2 regions of the Gilliamella sp. CG22 genome follow, and region 1 is predicted to be linked to the other one. Evidence: riboswitches for the same ligand, from Rfam matches in the RefSeq annotation. Region 1 holds a riboswitch; the other holds the start of a gene.
The links. A riboswitch is a leader RNA that binds a small molecule or an ion and turns the genes downstream of it on or off. The one in region 1 is predicted to bind thiamine pyrophosphate.
Positions count from the first base shown of each region.

Region 1 (7,671 bases):
AATTAAATCTTGAAAAGCGTCGCTACTTTTCAATAATGATTGCTCCACATACTGACTATAAGGTGCTTGGTGAATTTTATCAGCCCATGCTTTGACTTCTTCAAGTTCCGATAATGTTTCCTCGATCAAGTATTGAGTGTTATCAAGATTAAGCGTTAAATTGTGTTGAGGTAATTGCAAATCAACAAAGATACTCAGTAACGTTTTGCGAATTGGCCGATATTCAGACTCTAATAATAGCGACTCATAAAGCATTGGAATGCGGTTAATGTTTGCTTCCTCACCGTGCATAGCTAAAAAGTTAAAAAGTCCTTTTTTTGCTAAATAGCGTTGCAAACTCAGGCATTTGTACCAAGCATTAGGGGTTATGAGTTTTCTTGCTTTACTCAGTAAATCTTCTAGTATCTTTGGCTCTAAATAACAAAATTTTTGAGACAGGTGGCACCAAGCCTCTGAGTTTAAATAAGATAGCTGATTTTGCAAAAATTTTAACCCATTGATGAGTCTATCACCTTCTAAATTACCTGTTTGGATATTTTGAATTTTGAACAAGGGTAACCATTTTAATAGCCGCTCCCGAAGATTTTCCGTGATATTTAAAAAAGCTTCACTCTCTTTTTTAAGCCACTGTTGATGAGGGAGGGGATCATCAACATCAAATTGGATAGGTTGGTTATCAAGATTTGCTGTTCTAACGTGTTCAACTTGAATAAATTGAGTCAGTGATTGATTAAATAAATTTATCGTAATTGGATCATTTGAAAATTCTGTTAATTCTGATAATGGACTATGTTCAAATTTTGCCGGTAACCACAGTGAAAGTAAGGGTGAACACTGATCTTTAATCATTGATAGTTGTTTGACATCAAGATTCTGAAATATTTTGCCTAATTCCGGTACGGTTAATTTGGGTGAATTGTTGGCAATCGTGATTAAATCAGCGATTAACTCCCGATAACTTAAACCAAAGTGGGTCTGTTGAGTATATAATGCCTCATCATATTGATCGAGCTGTGCTTCCAGTTTTGTTACTGTTTTTGCCAGTTTGATACGCGCTTTAATGTAGTCATCTGAAGGCAGGTTTTTGTCCAGCAAATCAAGCTGTTGACGAATACTATTGATCAATTTGGATCGATCAGCATTAATATCGTTAATCATTATACTGCGCGTATCAAGGCCTTCGGCAGTTAAACGCTTATGAACAACTTCAAGGGCCGCTTTTTTTTGACAAACAATCAGTACCGTTTTATGGCGTCCAATTGCGTCGCCAACCATATTAACAATGGTTTGACTTTTTCCGGTTCCTGGTGGGCCTTCAATTAACAAACCGGGGGCTAACCGTGCTTGTAAAACAGCGTTTTCTTGGCTTGGGTCACTGGCAACCGAAAAAAAACAATTTTGTACGTCTGGTTTTTCAATTTGCTCATCGATTTGAGAATGGGATTTCAGTTTTAGTGCGGTTTCAAGTGCTGTGTTGTCGTAGTCGAGTTTTTTTAATTGACTAAGTTCTTCACCAATTGATTGTCCTATAAAGTTGGCATCAAATAACACAGCGGAACAAGCAAAATAGATTTTACCTTTTTCTGGTTCAAAGGATGTTGGTAAATCATCGATTTGACTCGACAAAATTTGTCCTAACGACTTTAATTCATTCATAACCTCAAGGGTATTTAACGTTGAACGTAATAATAAGTCATCAAAAACATGTTTCCATTGATTAAAAAGTGTTTTGCCCAAAATCCCTTTAAGTGCGGGATTAATTCTTATTTCTTCTCGTTGACGATCAAAGGCGAGTGTAAGTCGTTTCATTGATGCCATATCGTCATTCATTTTTATGGGCCAAAGTAATAACGGTGCTATTCTGGGTAACCGATTGCCACTGGTTTCTTGATAAACTAAAAAAGGAAAGCCCATATAAAGACTGTCAATGCCCGTATCCCGTTGATAAATAGTGGTTGTCCGAAATAAGTTGCGTAATTTAATTTCAAGAAGTTCATTCGTTTCGAATACGGCTTTAATATCGATTTGTTGCTGACGAGGTTGTCGAGCAAGAATATGATCAAGTAGTTTATTTGACGGTAAAGATGCGGTTCCTAATAAGTTAAGATCAATACGTGGTGTAAAACGACCTAGGTTCATCCTAACTAACGGGCCTTGCAAGATACTCATTGATACTTTTTTATGAAAGAAATCGATAATTCGAGATGAGTATTTTTTTAACGGCGGTTTAATCCAATGTTCATTAGGAATGCTCAATAAAACCAAGAGCCGACAAAATGGTATACGTTTTTCAAAACGATACTGCTGTGTCCACTGATCGAGCTCTTCATGACCCAGTTCGGCAAATCCTTCTATTCGCTCATCCAATAGTTGATATAGTCTTAACCTAGGTTGCTTAAAATAATTTGCTAACTCTTCATTGCTTAATATATCAATATCATAATCATTGGCTAATTGTTTACATTCATTGATGACGTTATTTGCCGTTTTAAATTGATCTTCTTGTGCACTGAGTAAAATGATTAGATCATCTTCACTAATATTGTTATGTTCCATTAATGATAATAATCCAAGATTATTGGCATCAGGAAAGAAAGATGAGCGTTTAGTCCACATTGCCATTAATTGGTTTTTAGAACAGGCTAATTGAAGTGTTTTTAGTCGGTTTTCATCCAATTTGATTTGTAAATTTGATGCACGTAAGCGAACATTATTGGCGCGTATAGATAATTGCCATAACCCTAGTTTAGATTTATGCTCTTTAATAGGCATAGTTTCACTAATCAATTGAAATTTTTTTAATGGTTTTGTATCAATAGAATTTTTGAATGAAACGGATAATAGGTCATAATGATATGTTTTATCATCGATCATTTGCTTACTTAGCATTTCATTATCGAATCGTTCAGTTTGGCAATGACCACAGTGACGCTCTAACTCCATTTTGTATTCCTTATATTCAACTCAATGTTGATGTTATTTTTATCATTTTTATTTATATTGAATTGTAGAATGACAATGATTATTTATAAAGACTAATTTTAATACAGTCGATAGAAAACACGCATTTTAGCCCGATTTGGGTTAGCAAATGGCATCTATTATTTTGTTAAATATACAATTCAAAAAAAGCCCGAAAACTCTTATTGGTTTTTAATTTATCTATATTAAATCAACATCAATATATTTTGAATTCATTATGACCTCTTAAGTAAACCGGCTTTGTGCGATGATCTTTTAAAAAACGAGCTACTCTAGTTATTCATCATTTATATTTTTACGGATTGCTTAACTGGATGCTGTCACAGGAATATGACGAATCTTAGGGTTGTTAATGAGTAACCAATCGGGTAAATTACTTTCTTTTTCAACTAGCCAAATAATGGTATTTATAAATAATCGATCGTTTGAACCTTTAGGTTTTGGGTATTCAAGTTGCGAAAGTGCTAAAGAACGCGCAAAAAGTTGATGCTCACTAAAACTCATATTATGACGATTTTTAGACAAATGTGATTCATAATCAATTATCAACGCAACAGGCTGTTGATCATAGCTGACTAGTTGATCTAACGTGTTACTTAAATGATTTATTTTTGCGGAATCTTTTTTGGGAACAGCATTTAATCTTAGGCGTTTAAACAACGTATCGCTTTTAATTGCGGGTAAGTCTGGTGTTTGAATTTCTTCGAATCCAAAAGCTGAATTCCACAATAAGACGTGATTAAATTTTGCATTTTTTAATATTCGATAAATCGACAAGACTAATGTTTCGGAAATGATGGTTTCAGTATCAATTTTCGATTGTTGTCGATCATGAATGTTTCCGGATAAAACGAATTGAGGTTTTGAATTTAGATAGCGATTTAAATCACGCATCCAGCGAGGGCTCTTGAAAGATTGAGACATAATTAATCCTTTAATAAAAATCAAATAACTGACGTTTTTATTATATACAAAGCAATTGAGTAACATCTACTATTTTTTTAATTAATAACTTATTTTTATTTGGATTTCTTGAATACTCAATCCGTTAAACAGTGATTAAACTTAGGTAATAATCATAATAAGAGACAATTAAAATCGTTTTAAAATTATCTAATTTTTGAGCATTAATTCGTTACCTTTTTACCTTAACAGTGATTAAACTTGCTTGTTATTATTCATGCTATCGCAATTACAACTGTTTACAATTAATGAGGTAAACACTAAACTATTTATCGTTCTCAACGGGGTGCCCAAATGGCTGAGAATGTTGATTAACATAACCCGTCGAACCTGAACTGGATCATGCCAGCGGAGGGATTTGAGTTATTGTGTCTGCTCAAACCTTTTGTCTTTTATTTACTATTTTGGAGGCAAAATGTTTCGTAAGAATCTTCTTTTGTTTTTTGTTTTTTCAGCTTTTTTCTTGATTGATACCGCCAATGCTAAGCCAACTTTAACCGTTTATAGTTACAATTCTTTTATGTCTGAGTGGGGCCCAGGTGAGGCGATTAAGCAAGGTTTTGAAGCGGAGTGTGATTGTCAGTTGGATATCATTTCGTTAGGGGATGGTGTATCTATTTTAAATCGGATCCGGCTCGAAGGGAAAAAGACCAATGCCGATGTTATTTTAGGCTTAGACAATAACATTTTACAGCAAGCTAAGTTGGCCAATATTGTTATTCCTCATCAAATCATTAAACCTGATAATCTTAACACTGATTGGTGGGATAATGATTTTCTTCCTTATGATTATGGTTATTTTGCTTTTATTTATAACAAAGATAAAATCAAAAATCCTCCCCATAGTATGCAACAACTTGTTGATAATAAAGCCAATTGGCGAATTATTTATCAAGACCCAAGAACCAGTACGCCAGGACTAGGTCTACTGTTTTGGATCAAAAATATCTATGGCGATGATGCTGCCAATGTATGGAAAAAGATCGCTAAAAATACGGTAACCGTCACCAAAGGCTGGAGTGAATCTTATGGCATGTTTTTGAAAGGCGAAGCTGATTTTGTTTTAAGCTACAGTACATCGCCGATTGCTCATATTATGAAAAATGATCCTCGCTATGAGGCAGCCATTTTTGATGAAGGACATTACCGTCAGGTTGAAGTAGCAGGTATAATCAAATACAGTCAGCAACCTGAGTTAGCACGTCAGTTTTTACAGTATTTACTCAGACCTGAAGTACAACGTCAGATTGCTGAAAAGAATGTGATGTACCCGATTATTCAAACGACATTACCTGAGGCTTATCAGCAAATAAAGCCTGTCACTAAGGCGTTAGAATTTGGATCTGAGCAAGTTGAAAAAGGACAAAAAGCTTGGATTCGTGAGTGGCAATCAGCGATCAGTAAGTAATAATAGACATTAACATGTTGAATTTCAGAACGTTAATACCGGGTATTCTTGCCGCCAGTAGCATAATGGTTGTACTGGGTAGTGCATTATTATCCATTGGTTATTACGCAATAACTTCAGGTGAGATTGACAGTTATATTGACAGCTATTTATTACATATTTTGTGGATAACTGTTTATCAAGCCACACTATCAACATGTCTTTCTATTTTCTTTGCTATATTAATGGCAAAAGTTTTATCCATGGTTGAGTTTTGGGGTAAAGGTTTATTGTTGCGAATAATGCCGGTGACGTTTATTTTACCTGCACTAGTTGTTGTGACAGGGCTTTTATCCGTTTATGGGCAGCAGGGATTACTGTCAATCTTTGTGGGATATATTGGCTTGCCATTTTCATGGTCAATTTATGGATTACAAGGAATTTTATTAGCACACGTATTTTTGAATTTTCCTTATGCTTGTTGTCTATTTTACCGAACGCTGATGAGTGTGCCTGTTGAACAGAAACAGCTAGCCGCTCAATTGAATTTTTCTGGTTACACTTTTTTTCGATTGGTTGAATGGCCACATCTTCGTCGGCAAATATTGCCTATGGCTTCGCTGATTTTTATGCTCTGTTTTTCAAGTTTTGCGATTGTGTTGGCTTTAGGCGGTGGCCCCAAATATACCACCATTGAAGTAGCAATTTATCAATCCATTCGTGATTTTGATTTTATTCAAGCGGTTTTGCTTTCCTTATTGCAATTGCTTTGTTGTGTAGGTTTTATGGGAATAATGCAAAAGTTTAATAATAATAAACAAGTCACAATGCGCTTTATAAAGCAAAACTACCGTTTTCCTGTTTCTGGCTTGGCTGCCTTGCTAAGTTCAATCGTGATTATTATAGGGGGATTATTTATTTTACTTCCTTTGATAAATATCGTGATTGATGGTGTTTATTTTTTCCGTTTGTCACTGTTTACGCCAACCTTTCAACATGCAACACTGTTTTCACTTTTCATTGCATTGGGGTCAGCCATCGTAACCCTGTTAATGGCACTATTTATTCTTTGGACAAATAGTCGATTGCTCATTTATCAAAAGGTAACTTGGAGTAATCGATTAATGTTAGCCAGTTCGTTAATTTTAGCGATTCCCAGCATGATTTTAGCGTCAGGACTGTTTATATTATTTTATCAGTATGCAGGTAATACTTGGTTTATCTGCATTTTATTAATATTGTGTAATGCTTTAATGGCATTACCTTTTGTCATTAAAAGTCTGGCTACCCCCATGTTCGATGTCACTAAGCGTTATTGGCTATTAAGCCAATCCCTTTGCATTGACGGGGTTAACCATTTTTATTTGATTGAATATAAAGCGTTAAACAAATTAATGTTAAAAAGTTTTGTTTTTTCGGCTATCTTATCTTTAGGGGATTTTGGCATTATCGCACTATTTGGTGGGCAGTCAGTCATCACATTGCCTTATTACCTCTATGAGCAGCTATCACATTATCATTATCAAGATGGTAGTGTCACAGCAGCAATATTATTAATTATCTCTTTTAGTTTATTGGTTTTGGTGGATGATGATCACACTCAATCATATTAATTATCATTATGATAATTTTAAAATGTTTTTTAATTTTGGTATTGCCGCAAAAGAACGGGTCGTCATTGTTGGGCCAAGTGGTGCGGGTAAAAGTTCATTATTGAGTTTAATCGCCGGTTTTATTTCACCTGATTCAGGAAAAATAATACTCGATGATCAAGATATGACGAATGTCACTCCCGGAAAACGCCCGGTATCTATGTTGTTTCAACATAATAATTTGTTTGACCATTTAACGGTTCAAGATAATATCGCTTTAGGATTAAAACCTTCTTTAAAGCTGAATATTTCACAAATGCAAATTATTGATGATATTTTAGAAAAAGTTGGATTAACAGGATTTAATCAACGTTACCCTGAACAATTATCGGGTGGTCAACGTCAACGGGTTGCTTTAGCGCGGTGTCTAATTCAACATCGTCCGATTTTACTTTTAGATGAGCCTTTTTCAGCGCTGGATCAATCATTACGTTTTGAAATGCTTGAATTAGTTAACCAAATCTGTGAAGAATTTGAATTAACATTAATGATGGTGTCCCATTATCTGGATGAATCATTGTATTATTTTTCGCGATGTTTAGTTGTCGATGAAGGACAGATTATTTTTAATCATTCACCCAAAAAGTTAACCTGTTCAGAACATCAACATATTGCTCAGCTATTAGGCTTGAAGTCGATTTAATCCGCTAAAATTAATCTTTAGCTAAGCAGTATATTCATTGAAAA
Region 1 is NZ_JBIDFK010000010.1:14,276-21,946, reverse strand. It holds gene ACGH46_RS09040 (AAA domain-containing protein) at 1-2,943, opposite strand, end outside; gene ACGH46_RS09035 (hypothetical protein) at 3,289-3,906, opposite strand; TPP riboswitch at 4,218-4,320, shown strand; gene thiB (thiamine ABC transporter substrate binding subunit) at 4,361-5,353, shown strand; gene thiP (thiamine/thiamine pyrophosphate ABC transporter permease) at 5,368-6,945, shown strand; gene thiQ (thiamine ABC transporter ATP-binding protein) at 6,968-7,627, shown strand.

Region 2 (7,671 bases), on a different contig from region 1:
TTTAATAACTGATAGACAGTTGTGACAATTTCTTTATTCATTAGCATACCAATTTTGACACTATCAATGTGGATATCTTGATATAAGGTGTTAAATTCTGCTTCGATAAATTCGGTAGGAATTGCCAATACCGCATCAACACCTTGGGTACTTTGTGCGGTTAACGCGGTAATGACAGACATGCCATACGCACCAAGTGCCGAAAACGTTTTGAGATCGGCTTGGATGCCAGCTCCCCCACTGGGATCTGAACCAGCAATAGTTAGGGCTGTAATTGTCATGATGTTGCTTCCTATCTAGCTTGATTTATTTTGTTGATTAGTAAGGTGGTTGCTTGTTCAATATTGGATTGACCACAAATAGCCGATACGACTGCAACGCCTTCAATTCCTGTTTGTATTATTTCTGTAACTTTTGTTACGTCGATACCACCAATGGCAACAGCAGGGCAATGTTTGGTTTTGACTAATTGAGTTAACTGCTCAATACCAAGTGCCGAGGATGCATCTTTCTTGGTCGAGGTCGGATAGATAGGACCAATTCCAATATAATCGACCTTTTGCCAAGGCACGGTTTCAAGTTGTTGCTGATTCGAAACAGATAGCCCTAACCATTTATTTTTACCGATCAATCGGCGAGCTACATCAACGGGCAAATCATTTTGACCAACATGCACACCATCTGCATCGACAGCTAAAGCAATATCCACATGATCATTAATCAATAGCGGTACCGATGTCTGACTGAGTGCTTCTTTCAAGGCTAAAGCAGCTTTATACCAATCTTTGCCTGTCAATTCTTGTTCTGATCGTAATTGTACGGCGGTTACACCGTTGGCAACGGCAATTTTGGTGGTGTCGACCATGCCACTGATTCCTCCACATAGTGTCGGATCGAGCACTAAATAGAGAGTAAGATCCAACTTTTTCTGCATGCTACGTCCCTATTAGTATGATGAATAAAATAGTGATAATTGATCTAATAACGATACGGCAAAACTGCCTAATCCAAGCTGTTTATTTGCCTTTTCTCCAGCTTTTTTCATCATAAAGCAAGCGGCTGCTGTGGCTAAAAGTGGATCGGTTGAATTTACAATAAACGCTGCAACCATAGCAGATAAGGAACAGCCTGTTCCGGTAATTTTGGTTAAAGCAATATCACCGCCTGCTATAGCGTAAGTCGTATGACCATCAGTAATATAATCAATGTCACCAGTCATGGCGATGATAGTCTGGTAGTCTTGTGCCAATTGTTTTGCATATTGTAAAGCGGATTTTGTCGAGTCTTGACTGTCCGGGCCTTTTGATGATGCAAATTGACCGCTTAGCGCTAAGATTTCCGAAGCATTGCCACGAATAACGGTGGGTTTAAATGATAATAATTGATGCGCAATTTCGGTACGATAAGCAAGTGCCGAACCAACGGCAACAGGATCAAGTACCCATGGAGTTTGGCTTTGTTGAGCTTGGCTTGCTGCAAGTAGCATACTTTTGGCGGTATTGTGATTAATTGTACCGATGTTAATCAGTAAACTATTAGCAATTTTAACAAATTCAGCCACTTCTTGTTCAGCAATAATCATTGCTGGTGAAGCACCAATAGCAAGTAGGACATTAGCAGTAAAATTTTGTACAACATCATTTGTTATACAATGAACTAATGGGCGTTGCGTTTTGACAAGATTAATAAAAGGTGTAACTTGAGTGATTTGAAGCGATGTGGTTACTGACATGTTCATTCCTTATTTGATTTATCGGGAAGAATTTGCCTATTGTAAAGTTGAATGGCTAGACTTCCCTACGCTGGTGTTATCCAGATCAGGTTCAACGGGTAAACTCTCAGTTTTTTAATGAATAAAAAACACCCCGAGTCAAAATTATGCTTATATTATGAACTGCCTATTGGCTTTTAACAAGTTTGTATAATAGAAAATTTTGATTTAAATGTTATTGTAACAATTTTTCGATATCGGTAATCGCTCTTCTATCCGGCAAGAAAATAATTAGGTGATCATTCTCTTCAATCGTTAAATCCGTGTTGATAATAATAACATCTTCATCACGTACAACTGCGCCGATTGTTGCCCCAGACGGTAGCTTTAATCCATTGATGTTTTTTCCGACCAGTTTTGAATTTTCTTTATCACCATGCGCAACGATTTCCACAATTTCAGATTCGCCTTGTCGTAGTGATACAACTTTGACGATGCCTGTTTGTCTGACATGACTTAAAAGTTCAGAAATAGTGGCGTGTTGGGGTGAAATAGCAATATCAATCACACTGTCATTAATGAGTTCAAGATAAGCTTGTTTTTGAATTAAGACGATGACTTTTTTAGCGCCCATTCTTTTCGCTAACATCGATGACATAATATTGGATTCATCATCGCCGGTTACCGCAATAAAAAGATCTGTCAGTTCAATCTGTTCTTGGGATAGCAATTCTTGGTCTGATGATTCGCCATGTAATACCGTGGTATTAAGTAACTGTTCAGCAATGAGTTCTGCTCGTTCGGCATTGCGTTCAATTAGTTTGACTTGATAATCATTTTCTAAACGCTTAGCCAGTGCAAGCGCAATGCCGCCACCGCCACTAATGATAATTCGTTTATAAGGTTTTTCTAAACGTTGTAGCTCACTGGTCACGGCTTTGATATTGGTTGGCGGAGTAATAAAATACACCATATCACCAGCTTCAATTAAGGTAGAACCCAGTGGACGAATAAAGCGATTTTTACGGTAGATAGCAACGACTCTAGCTTCAACATGCGGAAGATGTTCTTTAAGTTCTGATAGCTCACTGCCAACTAGCGCGCCACCATAATATGCCATAACAGCGACTAGACATACACGGGTATCGTTGAATGAGGCAAATTGTAATGCGCCTGGATATTGAACAAGATGACTGATATGGTTAGTAATAAGGTTTTCTGGTGCAATGATATGGTCGATATTGATACACTCTTTATTAAAAAAAGGATATCTTTCATCATTGTATTCCGGTGCGCGGATACGCGCCACTTTTTGCGGAATATTAAACATGACATGCCCTATTTGACATGCCATCATGTTGATTTCATCAGAGTTGGTAACGGCAACAAGCATATCAGCCGATTCCGCGCCAGCACTCTCTAATACTTGTGGATAAGATGATTTTCCACAAATAACTTGTAAATCAAAGCGTTCTTGCAAAGATTGCAATTTATCATGATCTTCATCGACAACAGTGACATCGTTTTGTTTTTCAGTAACAAGATATTCTGCAAGCGCACTGCCTGTTTGTCCTGCTCCAAGAATGATAATCTTCATAACTAACCTATTTTAATTAAATGGCTTTTATATCTTTTATTGTCATGATGATAATAAATGCCTATATTAAGCCAAATAATACTGTTTAGTGTTAATAATAATTATGTTATTTGATTTTAGACTATACAAAACCGATAGCGTCATAGACCTTTTTCAATGTGATATCCGCTTTAGCTCGAGCTTTTTCAGCGCCTTCTTTCATGATTGAAAAGAGATAATCTTCATCATCACGATATTGGTGATATTGTGTTTGTAATTGACTTATCATATCAATCACTTGCGTTGCCACTTCCGTTTTAAGATGTCCATACATTTTACCTTCAAACTCTTTTTCAAGTTCGGTGACTGGTTTTCCTGTTACACCAGTTAATATATCTAATAAATTTGATACACCAGCTTTATTTTTTAAATCATAACGTACAACAGGCGGTTCATCAGAATCGGTCATTGCTCGTTTGATTTTTTTCTCGATGTCTTTAGGATTTTCAAGTAAGCCAATCACATTGTTTCGATTTTCATCGGATTTAGACATTTTTTTCGTTGGGTCTTGTAAAGACATCACTCTTGCACCAACTTTAGGGATAAAAGGTTCAGGAACAGTAAAAATGTCACCATACAGGGCATTAAAGCGCATTGCAATATCACGTGATAGTTCGAGATGTTGTTTTTGATCGTCACCCACCGGTACTAAATTAGCTTGATATAATAAAATGTCAGCTGCCATTAAAACAGGATAATCAAAAAGCCCTGCGTTAATATTTTCAGCGTGTCGTGATGATTTATCCTTGAATTGGGTCATGCGACTGAGTTCACCAAAATAAGTGTAACAGTTTAATGCCCACCCTAATTCAGCATGAGCAGGTACATGAGATTGTACAAATATAGTGCTTTTTTGAGGATCAATGCCACATGCTAAATAAAGCGCCATGGTATCGAGCGTTGCTTTGCGTAGCTTCTGTGGATCTTGGCGTACTGTGATGGCATGTTGATTTACAATACAATAAACGCAATCGTATTCTTGTTGTAAAGCGACCCAATTTTTTAAGGCTCCCAAATAGTTGCCAAGTGTTAATTCCCCTGATGGCTGAGCGCCACTAAATACAATCGGTTTACTCATATTTTATTCCTAATCTATTCATTCTTATTTTTTTGCCTCAGCTTTAGGCAGTGGTAACAAGGTTAATATATCTTTGAAATCGTCAAACAAAAAATCGGGGTCACTGGTCGCTATGGATACACCATAGTTGTAACCGTAACTTAACGCAACAGTAGGGCAGTTAGCATTCTTTGCTGCGGTGATATCATTTTTCGAGTCACCAACAAATAGTAATTGATCGCAAAAGAGCCCAAACGTTGCCATAACTTGATAAAGCGGGGCAGGATGAGGTTTTAGCTTGATAACATCACCACCACCTAGCACCAGTTTGAAATATTCTTTAATGCCTAATGATTCTAATAAAGCAGGTAAAAATTGTGCAGGTTTATTGGTAACAAGTGCTAATGGATAATGATTATCATAAAGCACTTTTAAGGTCTCTTTAACATGTGGAAAGAGTTTTGTTTCTGCATCGATAACTTTATCATAATGCTGATTAAAGCAATTTTTAGCTTGACTAAACAATTCTGCTGTTGGGGTAATATCGATTGCTTTAAAGGTACGTTCTAACATAACATCGATGCCATTACCAACCCAATTTTTAACTTGATCTTTGCTAACAGTAGGTAATTGTAAGTCGGCAAGCATTTGCTGAATTGCTAATGCAAGTCCGGGTACACTATCAACGAGTGTGCCATCCAGATCAAATGCTATTGCTTGAATGTCATCCAGTTTAGGCATAGTTTACTCCTGCTAATGCTTTTCGCATGGCATCAATAACTGATTTATAATCAGGCTGACCAAATATGGCAGACCCTGCAACAAACATATCAGCGCCTGCTTGGGCTATTTCTGCAATATTGTCGACTTTGACGCCCCCATCTATTTCAAGTCGTATATTTTGACCTGATTCAATAATACGTTGTTTAACTTGTCGTAATTTTTTTAATGTTGACGGGATAAAAGATTGCCCACCAAAACCAGGATTAACTCCCATTAATAACACAATATCAATTTTATCCATTAGATAATCTAAATGATCTAACGGAGTAGCCGGATTAAAAACTAAACCAGCGGTACAACCATGATCTTTGATAAGTTGCAACGTTCGGTCAAGATGAATCGTTGCTTCGGGATGAATAGAGATATTGCTAGCTCCAGCTTTTGCAAAAGAGACAATAAGTTCTTCGACAGGGGATGCCATTAAATGGACATCGATTGGGGCTTTTATTCCGTAGTCACGTAGTGCTTGGCAAAACATTGACCCCATTGTCAAATTAGGCACAAAGTGATTGTCCATGACATCGAAATGAATTACATCAGCCCCTGCTTCAATCACTTTTTGGGTTTCTTCACCTAAACAAGCAAAATTTGCTGAAAGTATTGACGGTGCAATAATAAACTCTTTCATAACATACCTCTAATCATACAAGCCAATACTCAAATGTTTTTAGGATTATTTGTATAGCGCTAATATTTCATCAATTTTTTTTCGACCTTCACCATCACAGCTTATTGAGCGTCGCATTTCAGCTCGATAAAGGTGGCGAGCTTTACTATATAACGTTCTTGTATAATCAGTATCATGATTGGATACAAGCACTGGAATATTGTTTTTATAAGCCATTTTTTCGGCTAATTTAGAGAGTTTTTTATGTTCTTCATAGCCAAAATTATTTGAATAATATGCCGTAAATCCAGCCGAATCATTTGGCGATAAATAGGGCGGATCACAGTATATTACAGAATTTTTCTTTGCTTTTTTCATGACCTCTTGGTATGGGGCACAGATAAATTCCGCATTTTGTGCTTTTTTTGCAAAAAAGTTTAGCTCTTTCTCAGGAAAATAGATTGTTTTATAGCGACCAAATGGCACATTAAAAAGTCCACTGTTGTTATAACGACATAGACCGTTATAGCAATGACGATTTAAGTAAATAAATAATAACGATCGTAAATACTGATCTTTACTATAATTAAATACGTCTCGTAGTTGATAAAATGCCTCAGGCTTATTGTTCTGAGGTTGGAAAAATATTTTTAGATCATTAATAAACTCATTTGGTTTTGATTTCAATAAATTGAATAATTCAATTAAATCATGGTTAATATCAGCTAAAAGGTAGCTTTTATAATTGGTATTTAAGAAGACCGAACCTGCACCAACAAAAGGTTCAATCAGTTGATCTCCTTCTGGTAGATACTGCCTAATGGTGTCCACAAGCTCATATTTTCCTCCAGCCCATTTTAAAAAGGCTCGTTGTTTTTTCAAAGGATACTCCTATTTTGTCTTTGGTAGGATAAATGAACCATATCCTTTATTTTTCAGCTTTTTCTTTATTCACAGATGCACCAGATTTGACCCATGGATTATCCTTTTGTAAAGCACTAGGTAAAGATTTTATAGCCTTTTTGGCTTCATCTGATGATTTATATATACCTTTAATCAAAATAAACCATTTACTGTTATTACGTTTAGTTTCGTAAATTTGGTAATGAGTAATATTATTTTTTTCAACAAATTTTTTTAAGTTTTCAATAGATGATGAAGCACTAAGTTGAATAGTGTATTCATCATCTTTAATATAAATAGTATTGTTTTTATTCCTGTTTCCGTTATGACTTGAAATAGTATTATGACTATTCGCTCCATTTTTCTCAGAAAGGGACGATGTTGTTGGTTTTTTTATAGTCGAATCATTTGATTGATTACGAGCTTTCCTTGATTCATCCACAATATTACTATTACTGGTTAGTGGCTCTTGACTGTCTAATGATTGATTCGATCTTGAAGCAGTTGTAGAGTTGGGCAATAAACTTGAATCGGTAGTTTGTGTGTTACTTGATGCGTTTAACTCATCAGTTAAAGATTGAGCGTTGTTGCTGTTTTCAATATGTGTTGATGAATAACCATTGACGTCAGGCGACGTCAATGATGTAGGTTCATTTTCTGTTGAAGAACTTAATATCACAAAACTTAGCGTTAAGAAAAAGATTACCATAGCAGAACCAAGAATAATTAATTTTTTCTTGGAAAAATAATTAAGAAAACTTGGTAATTTGAATGAAGTTGTAGAGTCTTTATTCGCTTTTTCTGATATATAACGGTCATCTTTATCTACACGCATATTTACTCCTTAACTTGACATCTACACTATTACTATTTCAGTATCAGTCATTATCTTGATAATAAGTAGCTTAAATTTGCTCTATTTTATCGATGATATAACCAGCTACACCTTTAGCACTTTGTTCATCTGTCTTAAT
Region 2 is NZ_JBIDFK010000001.1:59,191-66,861, forward strand. It holds gene thiD (bifunctional hydroxymethylpyrimidine kinase/phosphomethylpyrimidine kinase) at 1-284, opposite strand, end outside; gene thiE (thiamine phosphate synthase) at 293-934, opposite strand; gene thiM (hydroxyethylthiazole kinase) at 947-1,732, opposite strand; TPP riboswitch at 1,778-1,878, opposite strand; gene trkA (Trk system potassium transporter TrkA) at 1,947-3,308, opposite strand; gene trpS (tryptophan--tRNA ligase) at 3,430-4,425, opposite strand; gene ACGH46_RS00290 (phosphoglycolate phosphatase) at 4,450-5,145, opposite strand; gene rpe (ribulose-phosphate 3-epimerase) at 5,138-5,815, opposite strand; gene ACGH46_RS00300 (Dam family site-specific DNA-(adenine-N6)-methyltransferase) at 5,861-6,676, opposite strand; gene ACGH46_RS00305 (SPOR domain-containing protein) at 6,723-7,532, opposite strand; gene aroK (shikimate kinase AroK) at 7,603-7,671, opposite strand, start outside.
Region 2: it holds a riboswitch for thiamine pyrophosphate, as region 1 does, so the genes downstream of both, thiM (hydroxyethylthiazole kinase) here and thiB (thiamine ABC transporter substrate binding subunit) in region 1, are expected to answer to the same signal.